Regions from separate parts of the Sphingopyxis selenitireducens genome, predicted to be linked through region 2. Evidence: predicted binding sites of a transcription regulator. Region 2 holds the regulator's gene; each other region holds the start of a gene.
What was found. The regulator LexA, encoded in region 2, represses DNA repair genes until DNA is damaged. The targets are predictions, from matches to a motif close to GTTCCNCNCTTGTTCT.

Region 1 (4,148 bases), on a different contig from region 2:
TCGAAACCAAAGCCGGGGTCGAGCGGGTCCGCCAGGCTGTCCATGCGTTCCGCGAACAGGCGCATCACCAGCCCCGTGTCGCGCGTCGGATGGCCGGTTTCGATCGCGATACCGCGCGCGAGGCCGTCGCTGCGAAAGAAAGTCGCGCGAAAGTGGCGCCCGCCCTTGCCGCGTTCGGACAAATCCTCGATCGCTTCGCCCACGAGCTCGGCCAGCACTTTGGTTGCGTGTGCGGTGCTGCCGAGCGGCTCGGCGAAGCGGCGTTCGGTGACGACGGGTTGCAGGGCGATCCGCGGGGCGAGCGGGCTCGGCGCATCGCCGAGCAGGCGGCGCATCGCCATTGCGGCATCGGCGCCGAAGCGTGCGGCGATATTCGCCATCGGACGGCTCGCGAGATCGCCGATCGTCTTGAGCCCGGCGCGGACGAGGGCGGTCGTCGCTTCGGCCTCGAGTTCGAGCGCGGCAACCGGCAAACGGCGGATCGCCTGCTCTTCGTCGGGGGCGGGGCGTGTCTGGTAGCGCGCCAGCGCGCGTGCGGCGTCGGCGGTGGGACCGAGCGCGTGGCGCAAGGTCATGCCCAGCCGCGCAAAGCGTCTCTCGACATCGGCGACCAGCCCGGCTTCGCCGCCGTACAGATGTTCGGCGCCCGCGATATCGAGGATCAGCCCGTCGGGTGCGTCGAGCGCGACAAGCGGAGAGTAGCGCGCGCAGCCCTGTGCAAGTCGATCGAGCCAGTCCTGATCGAGCACGGGATCATGTGGAATGACGATGAGTTCACCCACCTGCGCGCGCGCATCGGCAAGCGGCATGCCGATGCGTAGCCCCACGGTCTCCGCCTGCGCATCGAGGCTCGCGATCCGCATCGCACCGCGCTGTTTCTCCGCAAAGACGAGCGGAGCGTCAGGCGGCCGCGGCGCCGTGCGAAGCCATCGCTCGGCGGGCAGGAGGGGAAAGAAGAGCGCCAGATAGCGCCGCTTCGCCGGCATTGGGCCCGAAAGCTTTTTCGTCATGGTTCCAGTCCAGTCGCCAGCGGGGGGGCGCAGAGCCGCCGCGCCAGCGCAGCAATTCAAGGTCGAAGGCGGGCGCGCCGGGGGCGTTGGCTTCGAGGGCGTGCGAGGCGGCGGCGGCGACGCTCCAGCGCGTCTCGGCGACGCTCGGTGCCGGGGCGGCGCCCAGTCGGAGCATCAGCAGCGTGGTGCCCGCATCGCGCGCGCCGAGGGCAAGGCGGCGCCCCGCAGTGAGGTCCAGCAGCGGGAATTTGCCCCAGCTTTCGACGATCACCGCCGCCGATCCGGCGCAACGGACCGCATCATTGGCACAGGCGAGCAGCATTTTGGGATCGGCCGCCTCGACGAGCAGTAGCCGGTCGGGGTCGCCGCCAAGCTCGGCGATGCCGGGGGCATAGATATGGCCGCACCGCTTGCCCGCATCGCTCGTGCGCAGCCAGATCAGCGGTGCCTTCCCCGGCATGCGCAACGCGATCAGCGCGGCAAAGGCGGCGGCACTGGTGGCGTCGATTGCGTCGGCGGCGAAAAATTCATGGGTGCGCCCGGTCATCAGTCCACCGCCGAGGGCCGCGTCGAAGCGCGCATGTCCGCTCGCCAGCCAGCCCTCTGCCCGGCGGCTTTCGAAACCGCCATCGGCGGCCAGCCGGGCGATGCGTTTGCGCAGCCCGGCGAGTATGGGAGACGACTCGCGCATCATTTGTTCCTGATGTGTTCTATTAGCGCGCGAGCGGGGGCGGTTGTCAAGGAGAGTCGGTTTCCACTTTCGTCATGCCGGATCAGGTCCGTCATGCGAAGATATTATGGAGTAGGCTGACTTCCTGCGCTGCTGTCGCCGCCCAGCGCGCGGAACAGCGCGATTCGCGTGTTGACGAGCAACAGCTGCGTTCCGATCTCGCTCCGCCGCGCCGAATAGAGGCTGCGCTGGGCGTCGAGGCTCGACAAAAAGCTGTCGACGCCGCCCTTGTAGCGCGCGTCGGTGAGCATCGCGGTGTCGGCAGCGGCCTCGCTGTTCGCCGCCGCGGCGCGGGTCCGTTCGGATATCGTGCCCTGCACGGCAAGTGCGTCGGCGACCTCACGGAAAGCGGTCTGGATCGCGCCTTCATAGCCCGCAAGCGCGGCGTCGCGCTGCGCTTCACTGACTGCGACTCCGGCGCGGCGGCCGCCAGCGTCAAAGAGGGTGGCGGTTGCGTCGCCGCCCGCAGACCAGTTGAACGCTCCGCCGTCGAACAGCCCGCCGAGCGCGTCGCTGGCGAAACCGAGCAGGCCGGTCAGCGAAATCGACGGAAACAGCCGCGCGCGCGCGACGCCGATATTCGCATTGGCCGCGCGGAGCCCATATTCGGCTTCGATGACATCGGGGCGGCGGAGCAATATGTCGGAGCTGACCCCCGCTGGAAGCGAGACGATCGTCGGCGTCACTTCGGCGAGCCCGGCGGGAAGAAGCGCCCGATCGACGTCACCGCCGACGAGCAGGCGGATGAGATTTTCATCCTGTGCGAGTGCGCTTGTCTGCTGGGCGATCGCATCCTCGGCGGTTGCCAGAATCTGTTCGGCCTGACGCAGATCGGTGCGCGGTGCGACTCCGCCGTCGAGCCGGGCGCGGGTCAGGCGAACATTTTCGCGGGCGTTGGTCGCGGTCTGCTGCGCGATGGCGAGCAGGTCGCGGTCGGCGCCATAGCTGGCCCATGCCTGCGCGAGGTCGGCGATCAGTCCGATCCGTACCGTGCGCGAGGCGGCCTCTGTGCCAAGCGCGCGATTGCGGTCGGCCTCGGTCGCGTTGGCGAGCTTGCCGAACAGGTCGAGTTCGAAGGCGGTGACGCCGCCGCGCAGCGAAAAATCGCCGCTGCCGCTGTTCGCGCCCGCGCTTTCACCATAGCCCGCGCCCGCGCTGACGCCGACAAGGGGAAATTGTCCCGATCGCGTGACGCGCACCTGCGCGCGCGCGGCGGCAACATTGGCAAAGGCGATACGCAGATCGCGATTGTTCGTGAGCGCCTGTTCGGTCAGCGATTGCAGGCGCGGATCGGTGAACACCTGCTTATAGGACAGGATCGGCAGCGCCGCCTCGCTTTGCAGCAGCCCGGCATCTCCGACCGGCCAGCTTTGCGGGACGGGCGGCGTCGGCAGCATTGTCTTCGGCGCGAGTGAACAGCCAGCGAGGGCGAGCGTGCTCGCGAGCATGAGGGTGCGGATCATGCCGGTATCTCCGCCGGGTCTGTGTCTCCGCCCTTGGCCTTGCCGAACCGGGCGCGCACGGCGGCGATTCCGTCGCGTACCCCGCGGCGGACGAGCACGAAGAACAGCGGAATGAAGAAGATGGCAAGGAAGGCGGCGGTCAGCATGCCCCCGATGACCGACGTGCCGATCGCGACGCGGCTGTTCGCGCCAGCGCCGGTCGCGATGGCGAGCGGCAGCACGCCGAAGATGAAGGCAAAGCTGGTCATCAGGATCGGGCGCAGGCGGATGCGCGCGGCGGCAATCGCCGCATCGATCACGCGCTTGCCCTTGCGTTCCTCCTGTTCGGCGAATTCGATCATCAGGATCGCATTTTTCGCCGCGAGCCCCATCGTCGTCAGCAGGCCGATCTGCAGATAGACGTCATTCTCCAGCCCGCGCAGCGTCACCGCAAACACCGCGCCGATCAGGCCGAGCGGGATGATCAGAATCACCGCGAGCGGGATCGTCCAGCTTTCGTACAAGGCCGCAAGGCAGAGGAAGACGACAAGCAACGACAGCGCATAGAGCAAGGGCGCCTGCCCCGACGACAGCCGCTCCTGATAGGAGGAGCCCGACCAGGCGACGCTGGTGCCCGGAATTTGGGCCGCCATCGCCTCCATCACGTTCATCGCCTCGCCCGAACTGGTACCGGCGGCGGGCTGGCCCGAGATTTCGAACGTCGGGACGCCCTGAAAGCGCGAGGTGCTGCTGGGGGTCGTCGCCCAACTGGTACGCGCGAAGGCCGAGAAAGGCGACATCTCGCCGCCGCTCGAACGGACATACCATTGGCCAAGATCTTCGGGCTTGGCGCGATAGGGGGCATCGCCCTGGACATAGACGCGCTTGACCCGGCCCTTGTCGATGAAATCATTGACGTAGCGGCCACCCCAAGCGGCCGAGAGGGTCGAATTCACATCGGCATTG
Region 2 (4,148 bases):
TCCCGGCACGCAAGGCCGCCCTATCGCCGCTTGCCTTTCCCCCCGCACCTTGCTTCGCTCCATCCGCATGACAAACAAACCGACTCACCTCGACGAAAGCGGCGCCGCATCTATGGTCGATGTCGGCGCCAAAGCCGCCACCCCGCGCCGCGCCGTCGCGGGTGGCCGCATCACCATGTCGGCCGACGCTCTGGAGGCGATCCGCACCGGCAATGCCCCCAAAGGCGATGTTCTCTCGACCGCCCGCATCGCGGGGATCATGGCGGCGAAGCGCACAGCCGACCTGATCCCGCTCTGTCACCCGCTCGCGCTCACCAAGGTGGGCGTCGAATTCGAATGGGAAGAAACCGGCATATCTGTCCGCGCCACCGCCGCAACGACCGGCCCGACCGGGGTAGAGATGGAGGCGCTGACCGCTGCTTCGGTCGCGCTGCTCACCCTCTATGACATGGCAAAGGCGCTCGACCGCGCGATGATCCTCGGCGACATTCGCGTGCTCGAAAAGAGCGGCGGTCGCTCGGGTGACTGGCGCGCCGAATGATATCGGTCGATGAGGCGCAGGCGCGGTTGTTTGCGGCCCGCGAACCGCTCAAGTCAGAGAATATCGCTTTGTCTGATGTACTTGGACGATATCTTTCAGACAATGTGACAGCGATCCGCGATCAGCCTGCCGCGCCCCTGTCGGCTATGGATGGCTATGCGATGCGCTTCGCCGACCTGCCCGGGCCATGGACCATCGTCGGCGACGTCGCCGCCGGGGCCGCACCGCCTCGCTCGATCGGCACTGGCGAAGCGATGCGCATCTTTACCGGCGCGATGCTCCCTGTCGGCGCCGACACGATTCTGGTTCAGGAAGACACGGCAACCGACGGAAAAAAGCTGATATTATCCGGCGAAGGCCCCCGCGAACGCGGCCGTCACGTCCGCGCCCGCGCGGGGGATTTTGCGAAAGGCGCGCATTTGCTGGGCGCCGGCGCGCTTCTCACCCCCGGCGCGATCGCCGCTGCCGCAATGGCGGGCGCGGGCTCCCTGAACGTCGGCGGGCAGCCGCGTGTCGCAATCCTCACCACGGGCGACGAACTTGTTCAGCCGGGCCGCCCGCTCGTCCCCGGCCAGATCCCGGATAGCAATGGCGTCATGCTCGCGGCGATGCTCGCCGCCGAGCCCGCGCTTGTCAGTATGCCGCTCCACGCCCGCGACGACCGCCACCTTCTCTCCAGCATTCTCAAGGATCTGGCACGCCACCATGACGTCATCGTCACCGTCGGCGGCGCCTCGGTTGGCGATCATGATCATGTCCGCGGCGCGCTCGAGGATGCCGGCGGCCGCATCGATTTCTGGAAGATCGCGATGCGCCCCGGCAAGCCGCTGATCGCAGGCACCATCGGCGACGCTGTTTTGCTGGGCCTCCCCGGCAATCCCGCGTCAGCTTTCGTCACCGCAACATTGTTCCTGTTGCCGCTCGTTCGCCACCTCGCGGGCGCACGCGATCCATTGCCGCCGATCCATCAGGCGCCGCTCGCCACCCCGCTGACCGCGGGCGATGGCCGCCGCGACTATATCCGCGCGCGACTCGATGCGGGCCGGCTTACGCCCTTCACCTCACAGGACAGCGGCCAGACCTTTCCGCTGATCGCCGCCAACGCGCTGATCATCCGCGAGATCGGCGCGCCGCCACGCGACCTCAGGGATATCGCCGATTATATCGCCATCCCTTGACAAGTTCCGCTCTGTTCCACTATCGTTCTCCTTATGTCCGGTATTTGGCATCATGGAGAATGAACGATGTTGACGGCGAAGCAGCATGAACTGCTCCACTTCATCCAGGAACGGCTCGACGCGGGCGGCATTTCGCCTTCGTTCGAGGAGATGAAGGAAGCACTTGGCCTCAAATCCAAATCCGGGATCCACAGACTTATCAGTGCCTTGGAAGAACGCGGTTTTCTCCGTCGACTGCCCAATCGCGCCCGTGCGCTCGAAGTACTGAAGGTGCCGGAGGCCGCAAAGGCAGCCAGTGCGCCGGTGCGCAATGATCGCGACAATATCGTTCCGCTGCGCAAACCCGCCCCCGCGCTGCGCCCCATCGCCGCGAACGACGTCATCGAAGTGCCGCTGCATGGCAAGATCGCCGCAGGCGTGCCGATCGAGGCGTTTGAGGATCACAACAACCTCGCCGTTCCCGCCGCGCTGCTTGGCGCAGGCGAACATTATGCACTCGAAGTGTCGGGCGACTCGATGGTTGAAGCCGGCATCTTCGACGGCGACTATGCGCTGATCCAGAAGGCCAGCACCGCGCGCGAGGGCGATATCGTCGTTGCACTGGTCGACGGGCAGGATGCGACGCTCAAATATTTCCGCCGCGAAGGCCAGATGATCCGGCTCGACCCGGCGAACAGCGCCTATGAACCGCAGCGCTACGCCGCCGATCGCGTCATCGTGCAAGGTCGGCTGTCGGGACTGCTTCGTCGTTACCACTGACCTGCGGCGGGCGGCGCCATGGATGTGCGTCGCCCGTTCGCAGCGCGGTGACGATGTGTGGATCGTCGCCCAGATAAATAGCGAGCCCGCCACTTGTCGCCAGGCTGTCCCGGTCGATCGTGAGCCAGCGAGCAACGCATTCGTGCGGCAACCAGCGATCGCTGATCACAACATCAGCGGCCGCGCACGCCGCCGCCATTTCCGTGCCCTCTATCCGATCGCGTCCGCGCGAGGCGAGGATGGTGCGTTGAACCGCACCCTCGCCCTGCCTCCAGCGGCAGAAGTCCCGGTTGCATTCGACATGATCAAGATCCGCAAGCGCAGCCAGCGGCGCATCGTGACCCGCCGCCTCGGCCATCGTGTCGCGGACATAATCGCCCGCGCGGTCGCGGAGCAGCGCATAGCCGCCGCCCGGCACAGCGACCGCAATATGCCGCCCATCGCTCGTCACCAGCAGATCGGGGCGAGGCTGCACGAGTAGCGCAGCTACACCGATAGCGAGCGGCACGAAACCCGCGCGGCGCCACCGCGTCTGCCAGAGAAGCAGCCATAGCCCGCCAAAGATCGCAAAGCCGAACCCCCAGCCAGGAAAGCTCGGCAACATCGCGACCGCCCCCGGCGCCGCCGCGACCGCGTGCGCAAGCGCGAGCAGCAAGTTTAGTGCCTGCCCCGCGATCCACCAGAAGGGGGCACCCAGCCCGACACTGTCGAACAGCAAGGCCAGCGCCTCGGCCGGCATGATGACGAAGGTGGTCAGCGGGATCGCGACGACATTGGCGAGCGCGCCATAAAGCCCGGCCTTGTGGAAATGAAACAGCGCGATCGGCGCCAATGCGACCTCGACCACCAGACCGGTGATCAGCAATCCGACAATGCCGCGCCCCAGCCGGATAACCCACGATTCCCCGCGACGCGCGAGAAATGCCCGCATCCAGCGGCTTTCGTGAAGCGCAATAATCGCGGTGACCGCAGCAAAGCTCAGCTGGAAGCTCGGCCCCGCAAGCGATTCAGGGCGCCAGATCAGCACGATCAGCGCACCCGCCGCCACAAGTCGCAAGGTCAAGGCCTCACGCCCAAGGAGGAAAGCGAAGAGGACCAGCAGCGCGGCGATGAAAGAGCGCAGCGTCGGCACCTCCATTCCCGCAAGCAAAGTATAGGCTCCGCCCGCAATCGCTCCGGCGGCGGCGGCGAGCGGCAGCACATATCCCGCAAGCGCCAGTCGCCGGTTGAGCGCCAGCAGACGCATCGTCAGCAGCATCGCGAAACCCACCACCGCGGTCACATGCAGCCCGCTGATCGATAAAAGATGCGCCAGCCCGCTGCGCCGCATCCCTTCTTCGTCGGCCTCCGCAATCGCACCGCGGTCGCCAGTAACCAGCGCCGCGGCGATGCCGCCCGTCGATCCCTCGAGCTGTTCGTGAATATGCGCGCTCAGCCGTGCGCGTAGCGGCGGTGCACGTGCGCCCCGTCCGTCGACCCGCGCAATTTCACCCAAAATCGTGCCAACTGCTCCGATGCGATCGAACCAGGCGCGCTGCGCGAAATCATAGCCGCCGGGCAAGCTCGCCGCGGGCGGCGGCATCAACCGGGCGCGAACGCCAATATCTTCGCCGGGCATGATGTCGCCTGCTCGCTCGCTGTCGGCCGTAAGCCGCATTCGTGGCGGCAGG
Region 3 (4,148 bases), on a different contig from region 2:
ATCGGCTCGATGCACGCGCTGGTGCCGCCGCAGATGATCGAAATCGACGCGGTCGGCGCGATCGCCATCTTGCAGCTGAAACGCTCCATCACGCCCTGATCGGCGGCGTCGGGGCAGGGGCCGCGCTCCTTGGCGAGCAGCATCGATGCCTGATCGACCTGCGCACGGATATGTTTAAAGATGCGCAGGTTCGACGATTTCGCCATCGCGCCCTCGAACGGCAGGCCGCGCGCCTGAAGGAAGCTGTGGAAGCCCATGACGCCAAGCCCGACCGAGCGTTCACGGCTGGCGCTATATTTGGCGCGCGCCATTTCGGGCGGGGCGCGGTCGATATAATCCTGAAGGACGTTATCGAGCATGCGCATGACATCCTCGATGAACTGCTTGTCGCCGTTCCACTCGTCCCAGGTTTCGAGGTTGAGCGAGGAGAGGCAGCAGACCGCGGTGCGATCCTGACCCAGATGATCGCGGCCGGTCGGAAGGGTGATTTCCGAGCAGAGGTTCGAGGTGGTGACCTTGAGGCCCAGGTCGCGGTGATGCTTGGGCATCATGCGGTTCACCTGATCGATGAAGATGATATAGGGCTCGCCGGTCGCGAGGCGCGTTTCGACGAGCTTCTGGAACAGGCTGCGCGCATCGACGCTGCCGCGGACGCTCTGGTCCTTCGGGCTGCGCAGGTTGAATTCCGTGCCGTCGCGGACCGCCTCCATGAACTCGTCGGTGATCAGCACGCCGTGGTGCAGGTTCAGCGCCTTGCGGTTGAAGTCGCCCGAGGGTTTGCGGATTTCGAGGAACTCCTCAATCTCCGGGTGGCTGATGTCGAGGTAGCAGGCGGCCGAGCCGCGGCGGAGCGAGCCCTGCGAAATCGCGAGGGTCAGGCTGTCCATCACGCGGACGAAGGGGATGATGCCGCTGGTCTTGCCGTTGAGGCCGACCGGCTCGCCAATGCCGCGCACGCTGCCCCAATAGGTGCCGATGCCGCCGCCGCGCGAGGCGAGCCAGACATTCTCGTTCCACGTTTCGACAATGCCCTCAAGGCTGTCGGGGACCGAGTTGAGGTAGCAGCTAATGGGCAGGCCGCGGCCGGTGCCGCCGTTCGAAAGCACGGGGGTCGCGGGCATGAACCACAGCTTCGAGATATAGTCATAGAGGCGCTGGGCGTGTTCGGCATCGTCGGCATAGGCGTCGGCGACGCGCGCGAAGAGGTCCTGATAGGATTCGCCGGGGAGCAGGTAGCGGTCCTCCAGCGTTTCCTTGCCGAAATCGGTGAGCAGCGCGTCGCGGCTCTTGTCGGTGACGACGTTGAACCGGCGTGCGTGGACCTTGGCCGCGCCGCTGTCGTTCAGCTTCGCCGAGACCGGCGAATCGGCGGCCGATTCGGCGCTCGCCGGAGCGTCATTCTTTGCCAGTTCCATCGTCGCCACGTCGCTCGTCTCCACCCGTTCCGTTTCCCGAAAATCCATCGAATTCGTCCCCGTATGACCTGCGCCATACGGCGCAAATGTTCCTGTCTTGTTCGACTCGGGACGAAGCCCCGGTCTTAGCATCTAAACCGTCCCGCGTGGGACATATTTTTGGGCGCACAAAGGGTTTTCCCGTGTCCATATGCGATGGACGACGGAAATCCGCCACTTGCAGCCTGATACTATTTCTTGGGGTGCCCCCTTGGTTGACCCACCATCTATAGTGCCACGTCGGCGCTGCGATGCAAGACGGTAAATGACATTTAAGAGACTCGGTTCGTCGATATTTTGATTCGGTCTGTCGCGTCCGGGGCCGGGGCGGGACGTGAAAGTTCAGCCTTTCCGCGGCTTCGCGGCGGATCGGTGCGGATGGGGGCAGGGAGTGAAAATTTTGCGGCTCGCGAGGCCGGCGGATCGGCCGGTTTGAAGGAGCCGGATTGTCAAGGACGCAACGCCGTGAAAATGGCCTTGGCGACACGAGCGGTGCCACACGAACGACGGACAAAAGAAAAGGGCCCCGGCAATGCCGAGGCCCTGTTCACAAATTCGGTCTGGCTTACGCCTGGCCGCCACCGTTACCGGAGCCGCCGCCGCCAACCCATTTCCAAAACCAACCCATAATAATTCTCCTGTCGCCACTGCCCAAGAAGAACAGTTAATGAGATGTTTACCATATTTGGTAAGGTTAATCGAGTCTTTCGCACGGGCAATGCTGCCAGTTTGGCAGTTAAGCGGAGCGGCTGTGGGGAGGGGGCGACAGAGTCGCCAGTAGTTCGGAAAATAGCTGTGGTTTACCAAGGTGATAGCCTTGTCCCACATCGCAGCCGAGTTGTTCGAGCAATGCCATTGTCGGTGCATTTTCAATGCCTTCGGCAACCGCAACGGCACCCAGACGATGGGCCAGATCGATCGTCGATTTCACCACTTCGAAGTTGCGCTGCGAATCGCGCATGGTCATCACGAATCGCTTGTCGATCTTGATTTCGTCGGCCTCGATCTCGGTCAGATACTCAAGGTTCGACTGGCCGGTTCCATAATCGTCGATCGACAGGCGGATGCCCGCACGGCGGAGCTGGGCCAGCGTCTGGCGCGCCTGACGGCTGTTCTCGATCTGCGCGGTTTCGGTGATTTCGATCGTCAGAAGTTCGGGCGGAAGATGGTGCGCGGTCAGCATGACGCGGATGGTGCCGACAAGGTCGCTGTGATCGAGTAGCGCCGCCGACAGGTTCACCGACATGTTGATCCGGAGGCCGCGGCTATGGAATTGCGCGGCCGACCGGATCGCCTGATCCATGACGAACAGGGTCAGGCGATATATGTCCTGGCTCTTTTCGGCCTGAAGGATGAACTCGTCGGGCGGGATCGGCCCGCGGACGGGATGCGTCCAGCGCGCCAGCGCTTCGACACCGACCAGCTTGTGGCTCGCGATGGAATATTGCGGCTGGAAGGCGACCCATATGTCGCCGCCGGTGAGTGCATCCTCAAGCTGCGAGTGAAAGCTCAATTGCCAGCCGGCATCATCTTTTTGCCGCGGTGTATATTTGGTCCACAGCGAACGGGTGCGGATCGCGCGTTCGGTTGCGACAAGTGCCGCAGCGAGGCGCTGGGCGTTCGACCCTTCGAATTCGTCATTGACCCCGAAAGCGATCGCGACGTCGACGCGCAGGTCGCCGATCGTCAGCGGGGCATTGAACAGCGCGGCAAGCCCCGCCAGCTGCGATTCGATCTGGCTGTGCTGATAATAGGGGACAAGCCAGGCAAAGGTGCCGTCAAGGTCGTGGTGGAGGGACGTGCCCTGCGACGCGAGTTGGAGGCGGCGCGTGACCTGTTCGACGAGCTTGCCGATACCGTCGCCGGGGATGAAGGCGGCCAGATCTTCGAAGTTGACGATTTTTGCCGCGATGATGGTCGCGCTGTCGAATGGCGGCTGCGACCGCAGCGCCTCGAAATTCGGCAGGCCCGACACCGGATTTTCGCGCTGGGCGGATTTGCGGCGCCGGGTGCGCGACACATTGGCGCTGAGCGCCGCGATGAAAAAGCAGGCGGCGCCGACCTGCGTCGAGATCAGCGACAGGCTGAGGAATATCTTGGCGGCGATCAGGATGACCGTCGTCGTCAGCGCGATGCGCGCATACCAGCGTCCGCCCCGATAACCGAGCGCGGCCAGCAGAATGAGCAGCGCGACGGCAAAACCGGGGACCCACCCGATATTGACGGGGTTACCGCGCTTGAGCGCTTCGCCCGCGATCAGATGGATATAGACGCCCGGTACCTTGTCATGCCCCGGCAGATAATGCTGATCGGGCGAGGCGGTGGATGCGGCAGCGAACATCACATCCTTGCCGCGCAGCGCCGTCCCGGCCTTGCCCTCCATGATATCGATCGCGCTATATTGCGGTATCGAGCGCGTGTTATAGGAATAGTCGAGCGTGAATTGCGCCGGTTGATCGACAGGCCGGTTGGCGAGCATGGCCGAAAAACTGGGCAACAGGCGCCCATCGGCGATCACCGCGAGCGGCACTTTCCAGACCTGCCAGAATTCATATTCCCAGCAGATACAGGCTTGCTTCGCACGGGTTCCGAACGCGGGGTCGGGCCAATTGTCGACGATGGCTTCGGTCCCCTGGAAACTGCGCGCTGGAACGGCGAGGACGATACGGTCGTCCATCTGCTTCACGGCGGCGG

Region 1: the regulator LexA is predicted to act here: its motif matches at 1,707-1,722, upstream of ACSYDV_RS05180 (ImuA family protein).
Region 3: the regulator LexA is predicted to act here: its motif matches at 1,504-1,519, upstream of ACSYDV_RS02420 (ribonucleoside-diphosphate reductase subunit alpha).

What each region holds. Positions count from the first base shown of each region.
Region 1 is NZ_JBPULG010000001.1:1,126,467-1,130,614, reverse strand. Features, by position in the region: gene ACSYDV_RS05185 (Y-family DNA polymerase) at 1-1,010, opposite strand, end outside; gene ACSYDV_RS05180 (ImuA family protein) at 901-1,701, opposite strand; gene ACSYDV_RS05175 (efflux transporter outer membrane subunit) at 1,806-3,203, opposite strand; gene ACSYDV_RS05170 (efflux RND transporter permease subunit) at 3,200-4,148, opposite strand, start outside.
Region 2 is NZ_JBPULG010000002.1:506,450-510,597, reverse strand. Features, by position in the region: gene moaC (cyclic pyranopterin monophosphate synthase MoaC) at 68-541, shown strand; gene ACSYDV_RS08270 (molybdopterin molybdotransferase MoeA) at 538-1,719, shown strand; gene lexA (transcriptional repressor LexA) at 1,786-2,478, shown strand; gene ACSYDV_RS08260 (ComEC/Rec2 family competence protein) at 2,432-4,148, opposite strand, start outside.
Region 3 is NZ_JBPULG010000001.1:538,164-542,311, reverse strand. Features, by position in the region: gene ACSYDV_RS02420 (ribonucleoside-diphosphate reductase subunit alpha) at 1-1,463, opposite strand, end outside; gene ACSYDV_RS02415 (EAL domain-containing protein) at 2,191-4,148, opposite strand, start outside.